Linked DNA regions of Undibacterium sp. 5I1. Each later gene encodes a partner of the first gene's protein in a complex. Links are inferred from orthologs where the notes say so. Each region holds a gene or a part of one and is shown on either strand. Other genes may lie near its edges. The genes, in order: tsaB and tsaD.

Region 1 (12,531 bases):
TGCGGATACTAGCCATCAGCAAGAGTTTGATGCGCTGATCGTAGCGACAAATCCTGAGCAAGCGACGCGTCTTTTGGGGGGCAATCTGAGGGAAGAAACTACCCGCCAGCTTTCCGGTTTTGGCTATGAGGCTATCACCACTTGTTATCTTCAATACGACACCAAGCTGCAACTTTCACGGACTTTTTTCGCGCTGCGGGATCAACCAGAGCGCCAGCACTGGGGACAGTTTGTTTTTGATCGAGGCCAGTTACATCCCTCGCAAGCCGGTTTATTAGCGGTGGTTGTCAGCGCGTCTGAACAGGCGATTGCCCTGGGCAATTCGGCCTTAGCGACCGCTATTGCTCAACAACTGGCACAGGTATTCCAACTGCCGCAGCTGGCAAACCCACTATGGCATCAAATTATTTCAGAAAAACGCGCCACGTTTTCTTGCACACCCGCATTAGACAGACCGGATAATAATCTTGGTCTGAGCAACTGTTTTATCGCTGGCGATTACACCAAGGGCGATTATCCGGCGACGCTGGAGGCCGCGGTACGCAGTGGCGTTGCGGCGGCAAAGTTGTGTTTGCAAGCGAAGTCTTAAGCCGATATACAGACAGCACTATAAAATATACTCCCAACAAGTATATTTAAGTTGTCCATAGAATCCTTGGACGATAAGGCATATTTCATAAAAAATTGGGGGAGTATATGGAAATCGATATTCTCACAGACATGCCAAGCATGGCGCACTGGTTATGAGAATGATCGATATTCCATGATCTTTTACACTAGTCTTTTACATAACTATCGACATCCCGTATTTTATTCAATGCCTCTTCTATCCTGTCGACGGGTATTAAGGTCAAACCTTCAATCGGCTGCTTGGGCGCATTGGATTTGGGGATCATCGCAATCGAGAATCCAAGCTTGGCGGCCTCGCGCAGACGCTCTTGTCCGCGCGGTGCCGGACGAATTTCACCCGCTAAGCCGACTTCACCAAACACGACTAAACCTCGCGGCAATGGCTTGTTGCGCATCGAGGAATTGACTGCCAGCAACACCGCCAGATCGGCGGCAGGTTCGGTAATTTTGACGCCTCCAACCGCATTGATAAAGACATCCTGATCAAACACCGCAACACCTGCGTGCCGGTGCAAGACGGCCAGCAACATTGCCAACCGGTTTTGCTCCAGGCCGACTGACAAACGTTTGGCATTGGGCGCGTGAGAACTGTCGACCAAGGCCTGTATCTCAACGAGCAAAGGACGGGTACCTTCTTGCGTCACCATCACGCAAGAACCCGCAACCTGCGTGTCGTGCTGCGACAAAAACAGAGCGGACGGGTTGGAAACACCTTTCAAGCCACGTTCAGTCATGGCAAAAACGCCCAGCTCATTGACCGCACCGAAACGGTTTTTGATCGCGCGCACCAGACGGAAACTGGAATGGGTATCGCCTTCAAAATACAGCACGGTGTCCACAATATGCTCCAGCACGCGCGGTCCCGCCAGTGCGCCCTCTTTGGTGACATGGCCGACCAGAATCATCGTGATATCCATGGTCTTGGCAATCCGCGTCAGTTGCGCTGCGCACTCTCTGACTTGCGCTACCGATCCGGGTGCGGAGCTTAAAGCATCCGAATACATGGTTTGAATGGAGTCAATCACCACCACCTGCGGTTTGTGGTCTGCCAGCGTGTTGAGGATTTTCTCCAGCTGAATCTCTGCCTGTAACTTTAAATCACTGGCATCAACCGCCAGACGTTTGGCACGCAAGGCAATCTGGGAGCCGGACTCCTCACCGCTGACATATAGCACTTTTTTGACCTTAGATAAATTGGCCAGCGCCTGTAACAGCAAGGTCGATTTACCAATCCCCGGATCACCACCGATTAGCACTACTCCGCCGGCAACCAGACCACCGCCCAGCACCCTGTCAAATTCATCAATACCGGTACCAAAACGTGGAATTTCTTCTGCATCGATTTCAGACAGATTCAGTACAGGCGCAGTCTGCGCCAGACTTTGTGGTTTGGCAGAATAGCGATTGACGCTGGTTTCGATAATGGTTTCTACCAAGGTATTCCATTGCTGGCAGGACGGGCATTGCCCTGCCCATTTATTGACGATGCCACCGCATTCGGTACAGGTGTAATTGGTTTTTGGTTTGGCCATGGTCTAAACAAATAAATTCATCAAAAAACGTGGATGTCGACTTTAACAATTAGCTTCAAAAATAAACTTTAAAAAATACGCTTTAAAAAATAAGCTCTAACTACAGCGACAATACAATCTAAATTTGGTGCGTCGCAACAATAAATCCGCTTGCCAATAAATTGCCAATCAATCGCAAACTAAACTTAGCAAAGCTAGTTTGGTATATTGACAAAACTACTGATAGTTTAACCAGTATTGTAAAACTTGCCCCATGTAAATCACAAATATTCTTGGTTTTTCATGGTATAAAGCGAGTCGGTGACATTACGTAACAGGCATATAAAAAGAATGAAACGCGGTTTTTATACGATCATGGCGGCGCAGTTTTTTTCGTCGCTCGCAGATAACGCTTTATTAATTGCAGCCATCGCTTTGTTGGTGTCCATGGAGTCACCCGAATGGATGCCTCCCTTCCTCAAACTCTTCTTTGTCTTGTCGTATGTGCTGTTGGCACCTTTTGTCGGCGCTTTTGCAGATTCGCTTCCCAAAGGCAAAGTCATGTTCTTTACCAACCTGATCAAAGTGTTTGGTTGCGGCTTAATGTATTGCCGAGTTCATCCTCTACTGGCTTATGCGGTGGTCGGGTTTGGCGCCGCGGCCTACTCCCCAGCTAAATACGGCATCTTGACCGAATTATTACCCCCAGAGAAATTAGTTGCCGCCAATGGCTGGATTGAAGGCTTAACCGTGTCCTCCATCATTCTTGGCACGGTATTAGGTGGTGCGCTAGTCAACCCGCACAATGCGGCAATGTTACTGAACTTAGATTTCCCCTTCATCGATTTTAATATTTCTACAGCGACGCAAGCGGCGATTTGTGTGATTACCGCCTGCTATGCTCTGGCCGCTTTATTCAATTTACGGATACCTGATACCGGCGTCTGTTACGTACATCAAGAACGCAACCCAGCAAAATTGGTAGAAGATTTTGCTAACTGCTTCGTCAATTTATGGAAAGATAAATTAGGCCAAATTTCTCTAGCCATCACGACTTTATTTTGGGGTGCCGGTGCGACTCTGCAATTTATCGTTTTGAAATGGGCGCAAAGTGCGTTGAAAATGCCATTAGACAAAGCAGCAGCATTACAAGGCGTAGTCGCAGTCGGGATTGCATTAGGCGCAGTAGCAGCAGCGCGATTTGTTCCGTTAAAAAAATCATTGACGGTAATGCCATTAGGTATTGCGATGGGCTTGACGGTAATGAGCATGACTTTAGTCACCAATGTGTGGGTGGCTTATCCATTGCTCATCGTAATTGGCGCACTGGCCGGTTACTTTGTGGTTCCGATGAATGCTTTATTGCAGCATCGCGGACATGTGTTGATGAGCGCAGGACATTCCATCGCGGTACAAAACTTTAATGAGAACCTCTCAGTACTGACTATGCTGGGACTGTATGCCCTGCTGATTTCTCTCAACGTCAGTATTTATTTTGTGATCATCCTGTTTGGTCTGTTTATGGCCAGCACGATGTATTTAGTGATGCGCAAACATCAGTTGAACCAACTGGAGTTTGATTCAGTTGCTTTGATTGGTGAGCATAAGCACCCTTGTCAGCCAACGCCTTAAAAAATCCCATTTTTTAAGACAGGTCTTGTCAAGCACAAGTAACGCTAATCACTTCAATGTGATCACTGATATCTGTCCTGCGCAAGATCTAGCCACTGCTCCGGTACCACCATGCCGCGATGCGTTTCCTGCATCAGATCGCCGTTTTCACGCATGATTGCCAACATCACCGGCATGTTTTGCAATTGAAAACGGCGCTGTATTTCATCCAATAACATTGCCTGATTCAGCACCTGCTCCGGCTTGGTTTGCGCTGGTGCCAGCCATGACATACGCTCCAAAACCACGCCATGCTCTATCGCCATAGCCGCCATATCTTGCAGCGTCCACCAATAACCACAGCAGTGTTCAGGCGCGATCTCTGGCGGCGCATTAGCAGAGGCAATCATCGGCTGACGATAGAATAACCAGCCCTTGATCAATGCCTGAGTACTGATCACGGCTCGCTGCAATAAAGCTTGCGCAGCAGCGTGGTGAGATAACAGCAATTGTTGATTAAAAAGTTTGTCCGCTTTTTTGGCAAAGGTATCAAGCTGATTGGGGCCAATATAGTCGTCTAGTGCAAACTTGCTACGGGTCTGATCCAGATCACCGACGAACAAATACATCTTGGTGGCCAGTTCCCAGTGGACGAATCCCCGGGCGTCATTTAATAAAAAATCAAACTCACCCAATGTCACTTGCTTTGCACCTTGTACTTGCAGATTTTGGGCAAAGAGTAAATTTTGTAGCCCTGACAAACTTTGATGATTCAGAAAAAACGCCAGTAAGTTTTCAGCATAATGTCCTAGCCTGCGATGCTTGTGTACCGCCAAGGCGTCATGCAAAACCTGGGGATATTGATCAAGCTGGTTAATCCAGCTTAATAATTGTTGTGGATCAGGCAGCGCAATGTGGGCAATCTGTCCATGCCAGCGGGATGCGCTGATTGAACCTGTTGGATCGGTTGAATCTGGTGTTGCGTATTCAGCGGTATCGCTCGCAAGCAAGTTGGGCGAGGTCAGCATCCATACCAGCGCGCGCACATGCGGGTCTTGCAGATGCTGCCATTGTTGATGAAACTGTTTCTGGTAGGTTTGCATCCAAGCTCAGTTTCAAAAAAACTCAGTTCCAAAAATTGATAGCTTCAGGTCGATGCCAACATAGTCGACGATGCCACCGCAGTGGTCTGTGCGATTGCCTGTAGCGCCAGACAAAGGTCTTCCCAGGTTTTACTTTTCTCAGTTGGCTTGCGTAGTAAATACGCTGGATGGTAAGTCACGACCAAAGGTAAATCCTGATAATGATGAATCGAGCCGCGCAACTTTCCGACGGGAGTTTCAGGATTTAAATCCAGCAATGAAATCGCTGCCGTCTTACCCAGCGCAATAATAATTTCTGGCTGTATCAATGCAATTTGACGCTTTAAATACGGCAAGCAGGCAGCGACTTCTTCGGGTGCGGGCGCTCGGTCCTTGCCCTGGGCATCGGTCGGACGACACTTGACGATATTGGCGATATAAGTATTAGTGCCACGTTGCATACCCAAAGCGCGCAGGATGTTGTCTAGTAGCTGCCCGGCGGGTCCGACAAAAGGTAGCCCTTGTAAATTCTCGTTATAGCCTGGCCCTTCACCAACAAACAACCACTTCGCATGTTGATCACCGACACCGAACACCGTCTTGGCGCGACCTTCGCACAAATGACAGGCGCGGCAGTTAGAGACTCTGGCTTCTAATGCGACCCAATCCAGTTCGGCAGTAGGCGTTGATGGGTTGACTGAGATTGCTGTTAATGACCGGTGTGCTTGATCTGGGGATTGCTCAGACGATAGATCAGACTCGCGACCAGCGCGGGCAATGATTTCCGGGGATATGATGGCACCTGCCTGCGCAGCGTCAATGCCAGAATGGGCATCAGCATCGACGTTAGCTTCACGCAATTTCCAGACAGGTCCGATACCCAGCTCTGCCAGCATTGCATCGTGTTGCTTTGGATTGTTATGTTCTGGGGTGTTCATGATGGCTTAGTTGACGGCTTAGTTGATAGCAAATTAGATAAGATTGAATAAAGTTGAAACGAGTCTAATTTATGATAAAAATAGCAGGGGCGTTTGGGATATTACGAAATCCTTCCCCCAAATTAAATATACTCCCCATTATTTTTACTAAAAATGCCTTATTAACCAATGAATCCATGGACAACTTAACCATACTCGTCACCAGTATAATAATTCACTACAATTTAAAATAACGAGATTTACAACTCTATTCGCATCACAATCGCATCTTCACGCAGATTGTCGTGGGCGGGATAGTAGGCTTTGCGACGCCCGATTTCTTTAAAGCCATACCGCTGATACACCTCAATCGCGCGCTGATTACTGATCCGCACTTCTAGCAAAATCGCCAGACACTGCTTCTCCCGTGCCATTGCTACCATATTGTCCAACATCAAACGAGCATAACCCAAACCCTGATGCTCGGCACTTACGGCAAGATTCAGCAAATGCATCTCATCGACGACAGGCATTAATAAAAAATAGCCGATCAGTTTTTGCGACGGATCACGCAAACCGGTCAAATGATAAGCGCTATACAAAGAATCTAAAAAATTGCCGCGCGACCAGGGATGTGAGTAGACCTGATTTTCTATCGCTAAGACATCATCGATATCCTCAAAACCAAGCCGGCTAAAAATCAAGTTGCCCTGCATTAGCTCGCCGCTTTCAATTGCATGCGCTCTGCGGTAGTCAATGCGATTTTGTTACGCAAGTACAGCGGCTGCGCTTGCGATGCATCCAGACCACGCCCCGCAAGATAATCGGGTAAAGCGAGTTGCGCTATTTGCCTTGCATGCGGCATGCAAGCTATCTGCAGATGTGCCGAAAACGATTCAGCAATGCTGACATTTTCAGGCAGCACAACGCCTTGCCCAAGCGCAAATACCAGCGAGCTACTATCTGATAAGTCGCTATCAACGACAGCCCTGACCTCCTCCACTTTTGATAAAGTCGGCGCTACCGTCACCTGCCATACGCTGTTTAGATAGCGATATTGCGCCCAATACACCTCGCCCATGCGGGCATCAAGTACCGCAACATAATCAACGACATCATTTGATAAGACATGTTGCTGGCGCGCGGATTCTGCCATTGCCTGCAAACTCACGACGGGCAATATCGGCAAGTTGGCACCAAAAGCCAAGCCTTGCACAATCCCGCATGCAGTTCGTACACCGGTAAAAGCCCCGGGACCACAACCAAAAGCAATCGCATCACATTGTTTTAGCGACAAACCTGCCTCCAGCAATAAGGCTTGTATGGCAGGCAAAATACCTTGGGAATGGGTCTGTACCCCCGTCAGTTCACGAATGATCAGAGTATCGCCGATTAGCAAAGCAGCAGAAGCAAGTTCTGTCGAAGTTTCAATAGCAAGAAGTGTTGTCATACCCGTATTTTACAGGGCGCGAAGGCAATCCCAAACTCTGATGTTTGAATCCGCTTAAATCAAGCGCGCCAAGCCGGAATAACATCAGTTCGGTTAAAATGTCAGGCATGAACTTAGCAACGAACACTGAAGACTTGGCACTCATCAAACGCCAATTAACGAGCAAACAATGGCTAGTAGCCTGCTTATGCGCAGCCTGGTGCGACACCTGCACAGCCTATCGGATCGCATTCGATCAATTGGCCGAACAGCATCCCGATGTCTGTTTCGCCTGGATAGACATAGAAGATCAGGCGCACTTAGTGGACGAAATCGATATTGAAAACTTCCCTACCATCTTGATACAACATCAAGACACAGTGCATTTTTTTGGCACCATGCTGCCAGACACAATGCAATTGCATCGCTTGTTAAAGTCAATCATGGCGTCTCATACAGGTACTCAGCAAGAGGCTGGCAAGATCGCAATGAATACTACCCGGAACGACACAGCCGCCACAAAATCCACCGCACATCAAGGCATACCAAGTGGCTGGAGCTTGCGCCAATTGATTGTTAATGATGCCTGAGGCTGGACTTGCGCAGCATTGATTCCAGTGCGATGGCTTTGCCACCCTTGCCTGCGAGTTGATCTGCCAGGGCATTGATGCGGTCTACGCGTCACGCGCCGAGTACGAGCTTTGCTCCCAGTTCACTAAGATGCAAAGCAGTCGCTTCGCCAAAACCACTGCTTGCGCTGGTAATGACGACAACTTTTCCTTCGATGTTATTGCTCATGAATAACTCCTGTTTGATGATAAATTCGTCATTCACATAGAGGAACGACGAGCTTAAAAACTGCCTTAAATCCTTAAGCATCGTTTTATAAAACACGTAGAAAAAGTAAGAAAACCTTTCCTTTTCTGAGCGCAAAGTAAATTTTTCTCTGTGCTCTATATCGTTTTAATGTGACCGCACCGAATATCACCAGTCACAATCTGCTAAGTAATTCCACACGTATATAAAAAATCTCTTTTGCTATATGAATATGGGATTTGTGAAAAATCCTTATTGCTTCGCATAATCGTGTGGCGATATGTGCCGAAGCTTATGGACTCTGCGGGTATTGCAGATTCAACTACGGATTTGCATTTCACGTCTTACATAGAATAAGACGGTGCTCATCCGTGGTTCACAGAGGAGACAAAAAATGAATGACTATCTGAGCTTCATCGGTCGTTGCATGGCGATCGTCAGTGTTGCGTTGGTATGTGCAGTTGTATCACCCGCGCAGGCCGCGCCGAAGACCATACAGAACGACGTATTTTGGAAGGATACAAGCAAAAATCCCATCTATTCTCAAGGCGGTGGCATTCTTAAAGTAGGAGACATTTATTACTGGTATGGGGTCAAGTACAACGGCGCGGTGACTTATGCTGCCAACCCTGTCGCCAAGAACTCTGATATCAGCTTCAATGCGATTACCGCTTATTCTTCGACCGATCTGGCGACCTGGAAATTCGAAGGCAATATGATGAGTGCCGGTGCGGCGGGCAGCGTGCTCGATCCGTCCAACTGGATCGGCCGTATGGGCGTCGTTTATAACAGTAATACCAAAAAATATGTGTTGATTACCCAGTACTACAGCACGGCAACCGGTAATGCAATCTTGTTTGCAACCAGCGACTCACCTGCCGGGTCCTTCATCTATCATCATGTGCAGACACAGATCACCAATGTTGGCTCAACCGGTACAGGTGATCAGACCGTATTTACTGACGATACTGGTTTGTCCTATCTGATTTTCAGTAACGCGGGTGGACGCGCTAACGCTTATGTAGCCGCTTTGCGTGCCTCTGATTCGCTCAATATAGAGCCAGCTTCGCTAATCTCGACCAGTACCACTGGAGGGCGCGAAGGCAATGCCATGTTCAAATACAACGGTACCTATTATTTCTGCTCGTCAGACTTACATGGATGGAACGCTTCGCACACGTATTATCTCAAGGCCAATTCAATACTGGGGCCGTACACAGCAGAGGCTGTGATGGGTGGAACAGATGCCGACTTCTCGCATGTGACTCAAACCGGTTTCTTTATTCCAGTTAATGGTAGATCCGGTACGACAATCCTATTTGCAGGTGATCGTTGGAGCGACTTCGCTGGTAACGGGCTAGGCTACAATCAATGGATGCCAATATCGTTTAGCGGGACGACACCGACGCTCAACTCCGTCAGCCAGTTTAATCTGGATGCGGCAACTGGCGTCTGGACAGTGGGTGCGGGCAATAACTATATTCTCAACCCCAGCTTTGAAGCCGACAGGGTCGCGCAGAACGATCTGGCTGGCTGGTCGACCTGGACTAATCTGACAGGCGGCGCAAATCCGAACTCGAATGTACTCGGTGGACATACTGGACGCTGGTCGATGAAGCTAAGCTACACGACAGCTTATAGCGCCAGCCGCTATCAGAGTCTGACTGGCCTGCCGAATGGAACCTATACTCTGAAAGCCTGGGTCATGAGCAGCGGTGGACAAAGTATCGCTCAGATCTATGTCAAGAATTTTGGCGGATCAGAGCTGAACGTGGGATTCAACACAGCGATTTCAAACTGGCAGCAAGTGACAATACCGAACATCGTCGTTAGCAACGGAAAGATCGACTTGGGACTCTATACGGTTGCCAGCGCGAATAATTGGGTGATCGCTGATGACTTCAGTCTGATAAAAAACTGAGCGCTGTACGATAAGGATTTGAACTTACTCGCTTAATGCGCAATGATCATTCTGGATAAAGCATCCCGGATGATCACTTAGCATCAGTGAGCAAATATATCGCGTTCATATGACGTTGCTGACGGAGCGATGCATAATGCATATCGCTGCAATCCTGATGATGTAAATTGAATTGACAATGACATGATGAATTTATTTTGCTTGACCAAAAATCTTATAGTAACGATCGTATTCCTGGCGATCTTATCGCCGGTTCATGCGACTACCAAAGTATCCAGTAGCGATAAAAATTTACAATACACGGGGCGGATTGATTTCAGCAATGTCTATGCACCAAGCCTGTCTTGGCCAGGTTCCAGCGTTGCTGGAAACTTTACCGGCCAATATTTATCAGTCACTTTGGTCGATCAATTTGGAGGAAATTACTTCAATGTCTTCATCGATCACGACTTAAACCACCCGATGATATTAAAAGCAGAAACAGGTGAAAAAACCTATCTAATTGCTGACAATCTGGCGCCAGGAAAACACAGCTTTTTGCTGACAAAACGCACTGAGGGTGAGGATGGCGCGACTGCAATCAAAGAATTTATATTAGCGGATGGTGCCGGATTGTTACCGCCACCCGTCAGACTAAAACGGAAGATTGAATTTTTTGGCGACTCGATCACCAGTGGAATGGGCAATGAATCCCCCGATGGTGCCCCAGATAATCTGGCGAAAGATAAAAATAACTTTATGGCGTATAGCGCAATCACGGCGCGCAATCTCAATGCAGAAGTCCATGTCACGTCGCAAAGCGGTATAGGCGTGATGGTGAGTTGGTTTCCATTTGTCATGCCGCAGTTCTACGATCAGTTAAACGCGTATGGACGCAACGATACTAAATGGGATTTTTCAAGCTGGACGCCTGATGTGGTGGTGATCAATTTATTCCAGAATGATCGTTGGTTAATTGAGATAGAGCATCGCTTAAACCCTGAACCTTCGGATGAGCAGCGCATTCAGGCCTATGTCGACTTTGTAAAAACTATTCGTAGCAAATATCGTGACGCGTATATTGTGTGCGCCTTAGGCAGCATGGATGCGGCCAAGGACGGATCGAAGTGGCCAGGCTATATTACTGCGGCAGTGACGCGAATTAAGAACGAAAATAACAAGGAAAAAATAGACACTATTTTCTTCCCATACACCGGTTATGACGCGCATCCACGAGTAAAGCAACATCAAACTAATGCCGCTTTGCTAAGCACTTTGATCAAACAAAAAATGAAATGGTGAGCTCGGCTTTTTAGTTTAAACGTGTTGGGATTTAAATTGCTTGCATGCCTTAAATGGATAAATCGCGGAACTGATATGGACAGGCCCAGGCAATACGGTATTCAAGCATTGAGTGAACAAATGAGTCACAAAATCCTTAGGACAAAAGAAAAAAGGGACTAGATTTGCATCTAGTCCCTTGAATCTGGTGCGGCTGGCAGGAATCGAACCCACGACCCCTTGGTTCGTAGCCAAGTACTCTATCCAGCTGAGCTACAGCCGCGAAGATCGACAGCATAGCATAGCAATTGAAAAATACAAAGCTAAGCGGTGGCAAAAATCCTCTACATTGCATTAATAATGGCCAACATCACCAAAATTAAGTATCAAAAACTAATTTAAAGCAGGACTTACTACATTTCCAAATGAATAAAATACTATGCTAATTATTCAATGATTTATTGCGCTGCTTTGTTTAGCCTGCTTCCATCTTGATCGCCTTTACGCAAAAACATAATCCTCTCTGCGCTACTTGGATGGCTGGATAAGTAAGGATTACTTGCACTATGATTTTTTTCTAAATCGGCAAATAAATCTGCTAGCGCATTGGAGCTGATACCATTTTTTTCCAACATCGCCAAGGCATAAGCATCCGCTTCGCGCTCGGCATCGCGGGAATATTTTAAATCTAATAGCAAAGGCGGCAAGCTGGCAACAGCGGTAGAAACATCGCCGAACAAGGCGACGGCAACGGCGGCAACGGCCGAGCTTTGTATCACCCGACGGCTTAAGTGACGTTCGTGCAAATGCCCCAGTTCATGCGCTAGTACGCCCATGATTGCATCATCGTTATGAGATAAATTAACTAGCTCATCGGTCAAAATAATTTCGCCCGAAGGCAAGGCCAGTGCGTTGGGACCAATTTTACTTTTGCGAAATAATAGTCGATAAGCTGGACTATCGTCTTCGACTGGTCGCAGGCGAGCAAAGCGTGTACTCAGCTCATTTTGTCTTTCCACAGAAAGCTTAGTCGGGCTAAAAAAATGCTCATCTAAAAATGTCAGTGCGCCATCACCTAAAGCCCGTTCTACTTTTTCTGGCAGAGCAAAAGCGACTATTTTTGCAGCTGCAGGCAAGGCATAAACATACAGCAAGCTAATCAACACCACCGTACTGACAACAGCAATCAAGGTCGCACGCCAGCTTTGTTGCATGCGTACGATCAGGCTGTCACTATGCCCGGTGGCTGACAATAAATTAGCTAAGGCTGCCAGCATTTCTGGGTCGCTTACTTCGAGGTAAGCACCGTCAGGGAAAGTAACTTTACGCACCTTATTGGAGGTGCGTTCTGATA
Region 2 (12,446 bases), 1.7 Mb from region 1 along the record:
GTCGATCGCCTCACGCGGCCATGTAGAAATCAAATAATAATTGATCGCAGGCCGACAAGATGAACAGCCGTTTGGTGTGCGCCATGCCATGGTTTGCATGGTGGAGATTACCGTCAATAGCTTCTCTTTTTTGATCGCATCACGGACTTCCTGATGCGTATGATCGGTGCAGCTACACATGGCTTTGGCTTTATTCGGTTTGGAATAATCGCCACCCGCAGTGAACATAATGATCTGCTCCACCAATCCCGTGCATGAGCCGCAAGAGGCTGATGCCTTGGTATGTTTGCGCACATCTTCCAGCGTAAACAAGCCCTTCTCTTTAATCGCTTTAACGATCGCACCTTTGCACACACCATTGCAACCGCAGACCTCGGCGGTATCTGGCATCGCAGCTGCTTTGGTAAAACCTTCATGTCCGACATCGCCAGGACGACCGGTATTGGATTCGCCAAACATCAGCGTGTCACGAATTTCAGAGATGTTTTTACCTTCGCGTAGCAAAGAAAAATACCAGCTACCGTCCACCGTATCACCGTAGAGGCAAGCGCCAATCAGCTTGTCATCTTTAAGCACTAGTTTTTTGTAAACGCCACCTATCGGGTCGGACAAAATAATTTCTTCGGTATCTTTGCCACCCATAAATTCACCAGCAGAAAACAAATCAATGCCAGTGACTTTGAGTTTGGTAGAGGTGACGGACCCCTGATAACGACCAATGCCAAAGTTGGCTAAATGCGTCGCACATACTTTGGCCATTTCAAACAGAGGTGCAACTAAACCGTACACCGTACCGCGATGATTGACACATTCACCGACGGAATAAATCCTTGGATCGTAGGTTTGCATGGTGTCATTGACGATGATGCCCCGGTTGCAATAAATACCTGCGGATTCTGCTAATGCGGTGTTGGGGCGAATCCCAACTGCCATCACAATCAACTGTGCGGGAATTTCTAGACCATCCGAGAAGCGAATCGCTTTGGCGTGACCATGTTCGTCGCCGATAATCGCTTCTGTATTTTTTTCTAATAAGAAGTTGAGGCCGCGATCTTCCAGTGATTTTCTTAGCATGCCACCGGCGACTGGATCTAATTGTCTGTCCATCAACCAACCTGGCAAATGCACAACGGAGACATCCATGCCGCGCAACTTCAGACCATTCGCCGCTTCTAATCCCAGCAAGCCGCCGCCGATCACTACCGCATGTTGATGCTGGGTCGCCGCCTCTATCATGGTGTTAGTGTCGTGGATGTCACGATAGGCAATCACTCCTTTTAAATCTTTGCCCGGCACTGGCAACATAAATGGCGTGGAGCCAGTTGCCAGTAATAAGCGATCGTATTCGGTCTGAGTACCATCCTCGGCAATCACCAGACGTTTTACCCGATCAATCTTGACGATCTTTTTACCCAGATGCAGAGTGATATTGTTTTGCTCGTACCAGTCCACATCATTGAGCATGATGTCTTGTATCGTCTGTTCACCTGCCAGAACGGGGGACAATAATATCCGGTTGTAATTGGCATACGGCTCTGCGCCGAATACGGTAATGTCATACAGATCAGGTGCGATCTTCAGTAATTCTTCTAGGGTGCGGACGCCGGCCATACCGTTGCCTACCATCACCAACTTAAGCTTTTTCATTCATTACTCCTCAAATCACTGTCTGCCAGCGGACACAGAACATCTGTCTCTATGTCAGTTTTGTATTAGTTTTAAGCTGCATCTTTTGATGGATGCGATTGCCTGTGATACAAAAACTCCAACACGGCACTGCGATATTCGGCGTACTGCGGATTTTGCGATAGCTCTACCCGTTCGCGTGGCCGGTCTAATTTCACACTGAGAATTTCACCAATGGTCGCTGCCGGACCGTTGGTCATCATCACGATACGATCAGACAGCAAGACTGCCTCGTCCACATCATGCGTCACCATCACGACCGTGGATTGGGTTTTGGCGACAATCTTCAACAGTTCGTCTTGTAAGTGGGCGCGGGTGAGTGCATCGAGTGCGCCGAAAGGCTCATCCATCAGTAAAACTTTGGGCTCGATGGCGAGGGCGCGGGCGATACCGACGCGTTGCTTCATCCCGCCGGAGATTTCATTCGGACGCTTTTTTTCTGCATGGGTTAAACCAACCAGTGCCAGTGCTTGCATGGTGCGTTTTTGTAGTTTGGTTTTATTTTCGGCTGCGCCAAAAACCCGCTCGACTGCCAGATAAATATTTTCATAGCAGGTCAACCAAGGGAGCAAAGAATGGTTTTGAAATACCACCCCACGCTCTGGTGAAGGCCCAGAAATTTCTCTGTGTGCACAAAGCAAAGTACCGGATGTGGCGACAGTTAAACCAGCAATCAAATTGAGCAAAGTGGATTTACCGCAACCAGAGTGACCAATCAGGGTAATAAATTCGCCTTTGCGGACTTTGAGATTAATGTCACGCAGCGCATGGAAACTACCTTTTTTGGTATTGAACATCATCTCGACTTGATTAACTTCAATATATTTTTGATCGCCCGCAGGGTCTTTAGATTGTTCTTCTATCGTGAGGAGTTCGGATGCGGTCATGACGATACCTCTTCATAAGTGAAAGCACGAGCAATAGCGACTAAAATTTGTTCCAAAACCAAACCGACTAAACCAATCACAACAATCGCAATGATGATGTGGGGAACGTTGAGATTATTCCATTCATCCCAGACCCAGAATCCGATACCGACGCCGCCAGTCAACATCTCTGCTGCAACAATGACGAGCCAGGCAGTACCAATCGCAAGACGCACACCTGTCAACATATAGGGCAATACCGAGGGGAATAAAATCTTGGTGATAATCTTCCATTCAGATAAGTTAAGTACCCGCGCTACGTTCATATAATCTTGTGGTACTCGCTGTACACCAATCGCCGTGTTGATAATCATCGGCCAGATGGAGCAGATAAAAATAGACCAGATTGCAGCAGGGTCAGCCGACTTAAATACCAGCAAACCGATAGGCAACCATGCCAAAGGTGAGACCGGTTTTAACAAGCTGATGATAGGATTAAACATGCCCGATAAAAACCGGAATCGGCCGATCATAAAACCCAACGGTATGCCGACGACGGCCGCCAGACCAAAGCCTAGAGCGACGCGTTTGAGGGACGCATAAATATTCCAACCTATGCCTTGATCGTTTGGTCCGTTGCGATAAAACGGGTCTGAAAAAAGATGGATAGCCTCTTGCAAAGTGACCCATGGGGATGGGAAGGAGGTCGTTTTAAATGCGATGATTTCCCATACCAGCACTAAAAAACCAATACCAAGTAATGGTGGCAAAACACTGAGAAAAAATGGCCGCATGGAGCGTTGTTTTGAGGCCTTCTTTTCAGGTTTTTCTTTGCTCCCTGTATTTTCTATGCTCGGCATGGCGGTAACCTCTTTTACTTCATCAGCAAACTTTGCGGTGGATACTTGCTCTACGTTTGTCGTATCGCTCACAACACCATTAACGCCCTGGACCAGTGTGCTCATGACGACTCCTATGCTTTAATCTTGAACGCTGCGGCATAGGCTGCTGGATTTTTCCCATCCCATACAGTGCCGTCGATCAGCTTGCTACTACGCATCGCCTCTTTTGGCACACTGACTTTTGCCATCGCCGCCGCATCTTTATAAATATCGATACGATTCACTGCTTTGGCAACCGCCAGATAATCAGGATCGGTCTTCAGCAAACCCCAGCGTTTATGCTGCGTCAGGAACCACATGCCATCGGACAGATAAGGGAAATTGACCACGCCATCATTAAAAAATTTCATGTAGTTAGGATCGTCCCAGGTTTTGCCCAAACCATTTTGATAGCGACCTAAAATACGCTGATTGATCACATCGACTGAGGTGTTGACATAAGACTTATCTGCGATCGTTTCTGCCATCTTATTTTTGTTGGTCAGTGAGGCGTCGATCCAGCGACCAGCTTCTAGAATAGCGGCGGTCATCGCTCTGGCAGTATTCGGATTTTTTTGCACAAACTCAGCAGTGGTGCCCAACACTTTTTCTGGATGATCTTTCCAGATGTCTTGTGTGGTCGCAGCAGTGATGCCAATGCCATCCGCAATTGCGCGATGGTTCCATGGCTCGCCAACGCAATAGCCATCCATATTGCCGACACGCATATTGGCAACCATTTGCGGCGGCGGTACGGTGATGACTTTGGCATCCTTCATCGGATTGATGCCATAGGTCGCTAGCCAGTAATACAACCACATCGCATGCGTACCGGTCGGGAAAGTCTGCGCGAAGGTGTATTCGCGTTTATCCATTTGCATTAGCTTGGCGAGGCCGGGGCCATCAACTGCGCCTTTATCTGCCAGCTTTTTGGACAGGGTGATTGCCTGACCATTATTGTTTAAGGTCATGAGGACATTCATGTCTTTTTTGGTACCACTGACACCCATTTGCACGCCATAAATCAAGCCATACAAACAATGTGCCGCATCGAGTTCGCCATTGACTAATTTGTCACGTACGCTAGCCCAGGAGGATTCTTTGCTCGGTATGATTTTGATGCCGTATTTTTTATCAAAGCCCAGCACCGATGCCATGACCACCGAAGCGCAATCAGTAAGTGGGATGAAGCCAATACGGACTTCTTCTTTTTCCGGCTTGTCGGAACCTGCTGCCCACACACCGCCTGTCGATAAACCCATCATGCTAGCTCCTGCAAGTAAGCTGGCACTTTGCACAACGCTACGACGCTTGAGATTGATTGCCTGATCATCGTGACCGCCTTCATTATTGTCGGAATGAGTTATTGCGTCGCTACTTGCTTGCTTGATTGCCTGCTTTCGTACCTGCTTCGGTGTTTTGTGATTCGACATAATTGTGCTCCAGCATAAAAAATCGGGACAAAAAAAAGGCGCCTGACCAGCAAACTCAAAAGAGTTGCATGGAAAGACACCTTTGTCTGATACGAACCGACCGCCGTTAGCCTGATTCGCAATTGCGCCATCGTTGGCGCTTGCTATTCCTAATGCAAATGCCGTGCCATGGTTTTTTTCAGGATTTTTCTACATTTAAAGCGTTTAAAATATTCTTTTACCAATAAAAATTGATTTAAATTCGCTGACTGCACGTAAATGCGGCACTTAATTTGTGCGGCGCACTATTTTTGTACGCATCAAAATCAGCCCAGAAGATCGGCGACATCCAACATACGCTGCGCCAGATCGACCAGTTTCAGGTTTTTTTCCATCGCTTGCTTGCGCAGTTTTTGATACGCATCGTTCTCTGACAAATGGTAGCGCTCCATCAACAAACCTTTGGCGCGTTCGATGGTTTTGCGCTCTGCCAGCTTCGCCTTGGTATCCGACAGCTCGGAACGCAACTTTTGATCCGCATTGAAGCGCGCCATCGCAACATCCAGCACTGGCTTAATACGTTCGGCATGCAAGCCAGCGACGACATAGGCAGAAACGCCCGCTTCCATCGCGGCAGCCATATTGGATTGATTGCCGTCCTCGGTGAACAAGACGATGGGTCTGGGCGCGTCGCGGGTCGCCAGCACCATGTGTTCCAGCACATCGCGTGAGTCGGATTCTGCATCAATAATGATCATGTCGGGCTGTAACTGCGCGATGCGATCTATCATGTAGAAATCGCCTGGAATAGAGGCAATGATGTTATAGCCAGCTTGCAGTAAGCCAATGCGCAAGGCTCGTGAGCGCGCCAACTGCGCCTGTACCTGCGGGTCTTGCTCATCCTCATGCAAGACGACCGTGTTCACCACCACAATCTTGAGGCTGGGTGGGGTTGCACCAGAATCTGTAGGCTTACGGTTGGTCATCTGATCCCAATGCTTGCTGGTAGTATTGCTAGTAGTCGCTATAATTCTGGTCTTGCGCGAAATTGGCATGTTCTGTTGAACACACTTGTTGGGAACAGACATGCAAGAATCGCTCCACTCTGTTACAAATTACCAGAAAAAAATCTATGATCGTTCTTGGCATTGAATCTTCTTGTGACGAAACCGGTCTCGCTTTGTATGACACCGAGCACGGTTTATTGTCGCATGCCTTGCACTCACAAATTGCGATGCATCAAGAATACGGCGGTGTGGTGCCAGAGCTGGCATCGCGTGATCATATTCGTCGCGCCATTCCTTTGTTAGAAGAGGTGCTGAGTGATGCCGGGTTGTCACGTGACCAGATTGACGCGATTGCCTATACCCAAGGCCCTGGTCTGGCAGGTGCTTTATTAGTAGGCGCATCGGTTGCTTGCGGACTTGGCCTAGCCTTGGATAAGCCAGTCTTAGGTATACATCACCTTGAAGGACACCTGCTGTCGCCTCTATTGGCGAGTAAGCCGCCGGAATTTCCATTTATTGCTTTGCTGGTATCCGGTGGTCATACGCAATTGATGCGGGTAGATGGTGTAGGCCAGTATCAGTTATTGGGAGAAACGCTGGACGATGCCGCCGGCGAAGCTTTCGACAAATCTGCCAAGCTGCTTGGTTTAACTTATCCAGGCGGCCCTGCGATTTCGCGTTTAGCCGAATCTGGCGATCCATTGGCGTATAAATTCCCACGTCCGATGTTGCACTCCAAAGATTTAAACTTCAGTTTTTCCGGCTTGAAGACAGCCGTACTGACCGTCGTCAAAAATCACCCTAACTCGGTCAATGGATTGCTTGGTGATCAAGACAAAGCCAATATTGCACGTGGTTTTGTGGATGCTTTGGTGGATGTACTGGTAGCAAAATGCGTCACTGCGATGAAAGAGCATGGGATGAAACGGCTGGTGATTGCCGGCGGCGTCGGTGCTAACTCACAGCTACGCAGCGCACTCAATGCCGCCGCACAGAAAAAACGCTTTCAGGTTTTTTATCCAGAGCTGGAATTCTGTACCGACAACGGCGCGATGATCGCTTTTGCGGGTGCCATGAGGCTCAAAAAAAATCCCGCTCTGGCGCAGCGGGACTATAGTTTTAATGTACGGCCTCGATGGCCTTTGCATGGGCTGGCTGCGGCTTAATTCAGCTGGTTGCACTCAATCTGCCGAATGTATAAAGCATAGCCTTACTCAAAAATGGTTATTTGTAGATACCACAACCGATGATGACGTTTTCGTATTTTTCGACATACATCGACTTAGATTCTATTTGTTTACTAATAGGATTCAAGAATCGGTAGTCTTGCCATCCGCTGCCCTTTTTCTTAGCGATCTCAATCCTGTCCTTAATGAAGGATTTTCCATCTTCGTCCTTGAGTTCTATCATGTCTTTCCCGACCATTTTAGGATTCAAGTGCGCCAAATTTTTTCCCGCCATATCGTAGACGACGACATAGAGATCTTTGTCTGAATACTGCCCATCACGCTTATTGATTTCTGCAACGGTGGCGTCAACGCTGGTTTTTTTCATCGCTGCAATCACCTTTTGCACCATCGCTTTTGCTTCTGTTGCAGTACCATGCTCCGCAGCAGAGGCTGAGTTCAATAGTAGAAAAAAAGAGGCTGCAACTAAGGTGATTGTGGACGAAGCAAATTTCTTAATCATAGTATGTCTCCTGAATGAAAGAAAAAGCAAAAACTACAAATGGCTTAGGCTGCATTGTTAGTATGTCCTAGCTTTTTTATTATCAGACATATCAAGTGCAATGGCGAGGCAAACTTTTCGTCACAGCACGGAGATGACACATCAACAATCAGGCTTTGAAGAAATTTTCTGTGGCGAGATAGGATCAGGTCTTTTTACTACCTAGGCGACTTTCTTTACCGTTAATCAAATTCAGGATATTTTGATAGTGACGGTACACCAATAAAGCGCTCATCACTACAACAGCAGCAAGTTTGATATTCAAGCCAAACATCAAGAAACAATAAAACGGTGCAAACACTGAGGCAATTAAAGCCGCAAGGGACGAATACCGGAACGCAAACGCGATAATTACCCAGGTCGCCAAAGTCGCCAGACCCAACCAAGGATTCAGCGCCAGCAACACACCCAACGCTGTTGCCACACCTTTGCCACCGACAAATTTAAAAAATACCGGCCAAAGGTGTCCGATGAAAACCGCAATTGCGACCAGCGCAACCGCGTTATCATCCAATCCAAATGACGGCCCCAGTTTGATCGCCAACCAAACGGCTAACCAACCTTTAAATCCATCACCCAATAAAGTCAAAATTGCCGCGGCCTTATTACCGCTGCGCAGCACATTAGTAGCACCGGGATTTTTTGATCCATAAGTACGAGGATCAGCAAGCCCAAACGCATGACTGACAACCACCGCAAACGACACGGATCCGATAAGGTAAGCGGCAATCACCGCGAGCAAAGTAGGCATGCAATTCTTTCTTTTGTTCTATTTAAATTAAATATACTCAATACAGTATATTTTAACGTCCAATAATTATCTGGACAATATAGGGTATTTTTACTGATACTCCCCTAACATAGCTAATACAAGCTTTAATCCTCTAACGCGCATTGCACAGAAATCGCCTGCAACAACTCCACCAATAACTGCGGTGCAATTCCCACCAGATACCCGCGCCGGCCGCCGTTGATATAAATTTTTTCCAGCGTCAATATACCCTGCTCTACATACACAGGCATCTGCTTTTTTGTAGCAAATGGAGAAGTGCCTCCGACCAGATAGCCTGAATGCTTTTGCGCAATCTCTGGCTTACAGGGTTCAACTGACTTGCAGCCGATCTGACGCGCCAGATTTTTGGTCGATACCTTGCAGTCGCCATGCATAAGCACAATCAAAGGCTTAGCGGCGTCGTCTTGCATGACCAAGGTTTTGACGACCGCATGCTCATCAACACCCAATTCGCGTGCAGATACAGCGGTACCGCCATGCTCCTCATAGGCATAGGGGTGTTCAGAAAAAACCGCCTTGTGTTTGCGCAGGAACTGCGTGGCCTGCGTCTCGGATACGTGTTCTTTTTTTGCCAAAATAGTCTCTGTCTGTCATACCAAAATCAGAATTAAATTATATCTGGATGATGCTATTGCTCAACAATATTGCCACTAAGTTTATCCCCGTGGATGATGCAACGCATGCAGCTTCTTCAAACGCTCTTTCGCTACATGCGTATAAATTTGGGTAGTTGAGATATCCGAATGCCCCAGCAGCAATTGTACAACCCTCAAATCGGCGCCATGGTTGAGCAGATGGGTGGCGAATGCGTGACGTAAAGTGTGTGGGGATAAGGGTGCCAGTATGCCCGCTTGCGCTGCGTATTTTTTGATCAGTATCCAAAACATCTGGCGTGTCATTGCGCCACCGCGGGCGGTGACGAACAACGCATCGTCTACTTGCTCGTTAAGGATTTGGGCTCTGGCTTCGCTGAGATAACGTTCTATCCACAGTCTGGCGACTTCTCCAAATGGCACTAATCTGGTTTTATTGCCTTTGCCGGTGATGCGCAATACGCCGTCATTTAAGCTCACCTCGATAGATCGTAAGGACACCAGCTCTGTCACGCGCAAACCACAGGCATATAAGACTTCCAGCATCGTCCGGTCGCGCAAACCATAGGTGGTGCTATCGTCTGGCGCTTGCAACAAAGCAACTACCTGTGCCTCGCTTAAAGTATGTGGCAAACGGGTCGCTTGTTTAGCCGATTTAAGACGGGTACAGGGATTCGTGCTGACTAGATTTTGGCGAAACGCAAGTTGATAAAAACGTTTCAGAACAGTGACTCGGCGGTTGGCAGAAGTCGCCTTCGACACCATGTATTTCTGCGCGACATAGCTTGAAATATGATTGTCGTCTGCCTGGTACAAATGCTTTTGATGCTTACTGTATAACCACTCGGCAAAAAAACGCAGATCGCGTCGATAGGCTTCTAAAGAATTTTTCGCGAGACCATCTTCCAACCAGAGAGTGTCGCAAAACTGATCGATTTGTTCTTGTATTTGTGCAGGCAAAACGATAGCAACCGGGGGTTCAGTGGCCGATTCAACTTTTACCGTTCTCACTTCCACAAAGTCTCCTGAGTTGATTTGGTAAAGGTATCTGACACGCCCTCATGTGCCAGCAACCAGCGCTTTACACCCAGATGGAATCCTGTCTCATCATCATGGTGTGCAAAGCCTCCCAAACCACCTGCGGCAGTCACCCGATGGCATGGAATAATCAAAGGATACCAGTTCGCACCGCAAGCTTGTCCAACGGCGCGCGGTGCTGATTGGATATGTTTCGCAATCTGACCATAAGTTCTGATCTCACCACGTGGAATGCTTGATATTGCTTGCCAGACCTTAGTCTGAAACGGACTACCAACAGGTTTTAGGGGAAGATTAAATTTAAAATCGGCTTGTGCAAAATAACGGGTAATTTCCTGTGCGGCATTATCTGCGGTCTTATCGGTCGCCGATTTTTCTGCGAAGCGAGGTGGGAGATAGACCAGTTCGCAGATCATCTGCGACTCGGTACGAATGCCGATTGCGCCGAACGGAGCATGCACAATAGCGGAGAATAATCCGGTTTCTCTGTCGTCTTGCATCGTAATCCCAGGCAAAAAATAATCAAAAAGAAAAACAATTAGGCCAAAGAAAAAAGGCGCATCAGGGATGCGCCTTTAAAACATCTTTCGCGTTTCGGGCTGTTTAGCGCTAGCTCACTCTTTTAGCACTCAGCTTGTAGTAAAACGCGTGTCTCCTCAGTGTGTACGGCATGGATACCGTTTTTTGCACTACCGCCTTGTAAATTCGTTCTCTTTATTTTTTTTGATAACTTTTAATCTGCCAAGAATATAGCACTTAATTTGCACACATTCAAACCGAATTTAAAAAGAAGCTGCACAAAAATGGGGCGTTGTTGCATATAAGTATAAATACTGAGATTGCATAAAATTATGCTGGACATCACAAATTTATTCCTCTTCATTTTTCTAAAAACCGTATTAAGCAATGCTCAATACGGTTTTATCCAACATTTATTTGTACACAAGCTGCGGTAACCAAGTAGAAATTTGCGGCACGTAAGTAATTAACAATAAGAAACCAATCATCGTTAACAACCAAGGCATCACCGCTATCGTCAGCTCAGTAATCCCCATTTTGGTGATTCCAGATGCCACATAAAGATTAAGCCCGACCGGTGGATGACACATACCGACCTCCATATTCACCACCATAATGATGCCAAAATGAACTGGATCTATCCCTAATTTCGTAGCAACAGGGAATAAGATCGGTGCCATGATCAGCACAATCGACGATGGCTCCATCACATTACCCGCCATCAGCAACAGCACATTGACCACCAACAAGAAGCTGATCATGCCGAAACCTTTGTCCATGATCCATCCCGCCATCGCCTGCGGAATATTCTCACTAGTCATCAAAAATGAGAACAGTACTGCGTTAGTGATGATGTACAACAACATGGCAGACATAGCGGCAGAATCTAGCAACACTTTTGGCACCTTGGCCAGACTCATATCTTTGTACACAAAGACCGCTACGACAAACGTATACATAGCTGAGACGGCAGCCGCCTCGGTCGGCGTAAACATCCCGGTATAAATGCCGCCCATCACGATCACGATTAATAACAAACCCCATGCACTTTTACGGAAATAACCCCAACGTTCTTTCCAGCTGGCTTTTGGCATACGCGGATAATTATGCTTACGCGCCAAAAACCAAGTCGTCAATCCAAGACAAATTGCCAGTAACAATCCCGGAATTACTCCCGCCATAAATAATTGGCCGACCGAAGTATTGGTAGATACCGAGTACATCACCATCACAATCGACGGCGGGATCAAAATACCCAATGCGCCCGAGGTTGTGATGACACCAGCGCCAAAACCTTTTGGATAACCTTGTTTGACCATCGCAGGCAAAATAATGGAGCCGATCGCCACCACAGTGGCGGGGGAAGATCCAGATACCGCAGCAAACAAAGCGCAAGCCATCACACCCGCCAATGCCAGGCCACCATGCCAATGACCGACCATAGAGGCGGCAAAATTAATCATGCGCCGCGCTACCCCTCCATGAGTCAGGAAGTTACCCGCCAAAATAAAAAACGGGATCGCCATAATTTCAAACTTCTCGATTCCTGTAAAAAGCTTCAGCGCGACTGACTCAATCGGAACTGTGGTCATCGTGAACAAAAAGGTCAATACTGTTAAGCCCAAAGAAATCGAGATCGGCATTCCAGTCAACATAAGCACTAACAACAGGACGAAAATAATGGCGGCGTTCATGCTTTCACCTCTTCTTCCAAACCTTCAACATGCGAATGATCATGCTTCGGCAACTCACCTGTTTTCACGAAAGTCCATGCAACTTGTAAAAAACGAAATGACATGAGGGAAGAACCTAAGGGAATCGCCAAATAGACGATCCACATCGGCACCTCCAGATCGGATGAAGTTTGATCGGTGTGCGCCAGTGACCAGACAAATTTACTACCAAGTACAGCAACAATCGCAG

Evidence for each region.
Region 2: the proteins of tsaB (region 1) and tsaD are in contact, whole or in part, in a solved structure (PDB 4WQ4), measured with the Escherichia coli proteins. The link is inferred for Undibacterium sp. 5I1 from one-to-one orthologs.

What each region holds. Positions count from the first base shown.
Region 1 is NZ_JAVIWI010000001.1:1,007,316-1,019,846, reverse strand. Bases 5,335-8,265 are described here. They hold tsaB (tRNA (adenosine(37)-N6)-threonylcarbamoyltransferase complex dimerization subunit type 1 TsaB), read right to left. Parts: upstream 7,202-8,265; coding sequence 6,467-7,201; downstream 5,335-6,466. Other genes in these bases: RGU72_RS04275 (thioredoxin family protein), read left to right, coding at 7,309-7,770; rimI (ribosomal protein S18-alanine N-acetyltransferase), read right to left, coding at 6,012-6,467; RGU72_RS04290 (uracil-DNA glycosylase), read right to left, coding at 5,335-5,772. Also shown: hydroxysqualene dehydroxylase HpnE, read left to right, coding at 1-589; DNA repair protein RadA, read right to left, coding at 777-2,162; lysophospholipid transporter LplT, read left to right, coding at 2,493-3,773; RGU72_RS04295 (DUF1853 family protein), read right to left, coding at 3,836-4,855; more of RGU72_RS04290, read right to left, coding at 4,900-5,334; RGU72_RS04265 (family 43 glycosylhydrolase), read left to right, coding at 8,391-9,917; RGU72_RS04260 (SGNH/GDSL hydrolase family protein), read left to right, coding at 10,101-11,198; RGU72_RS04250 (M48 family metallopeptidase), read right to left, coding at 11,636-12,531. UniProt on the Escherichia coli protein: Required for the formation of a threonylcarbamoyl group on adenosine at position 37 (t(6)A37) in tRNAs that read codons beginning with adenine.
Region 2 is NZ_JAVIWI010000001.1:2,710,143-2,722,588, forward strand. Bases 5,152-7,997 are described here. They hold tsaD (tRNA (adenosine(37)-N6)-threonylcarbamoyltransferase complex transferase subunit TsaD), read left to right. Parts: upstream 5,152-5,977; coding sequence 5,978-7,018; downstream 7,019-7,997. Other genes in these bases: RGU72_RS11975 (ANTAR domain-containing response regulator), read right to left, coding at 5,172-5,831; RGU72_RS11985 (cache domain-containing protein), read right to left, coding at 7,077-7,541; plsY (glycerol-3-phosphate 1-O-acyltransferase PlsY), read right to left, coding at 7,726-7,997. In the rest of the region: nitrite reductase large subunit NirB, read right to left, coding at 1-1,647; RGU72_RS11960 (ABC transporter ATP-binding protein), read right to left, coding at 1,719-2,486; ntrB (nitrate ABC transporter permease), read right to left, coding at 2,570-3,517; RGU72_RS11970 (CmpA/NrtA family ABC transporter substrate-binding protein), read right to left, coding at 3,526-4,698; more of plsY, read right to left, coding at 7,998-8,331; ybaK (Cys-tRNA(Pro) deacylase), read right to left, coding at 8,457-8,948; site-specific tyrosine recombinase XerD, read right to left, coding at 9,030-9,932; RGU72_RS12005 (methylated-DNA--[protein]-cysteine S-methyltransferase), read right to left, coding at 9,974-10,504; RGU72_RS12010 (TRAP transporter large permease subunit), read right to left, coding at 10,937-12,217; RGU72_RS12015 (TRAP transporter small permease), read right to left, coding at 12,214-12,446.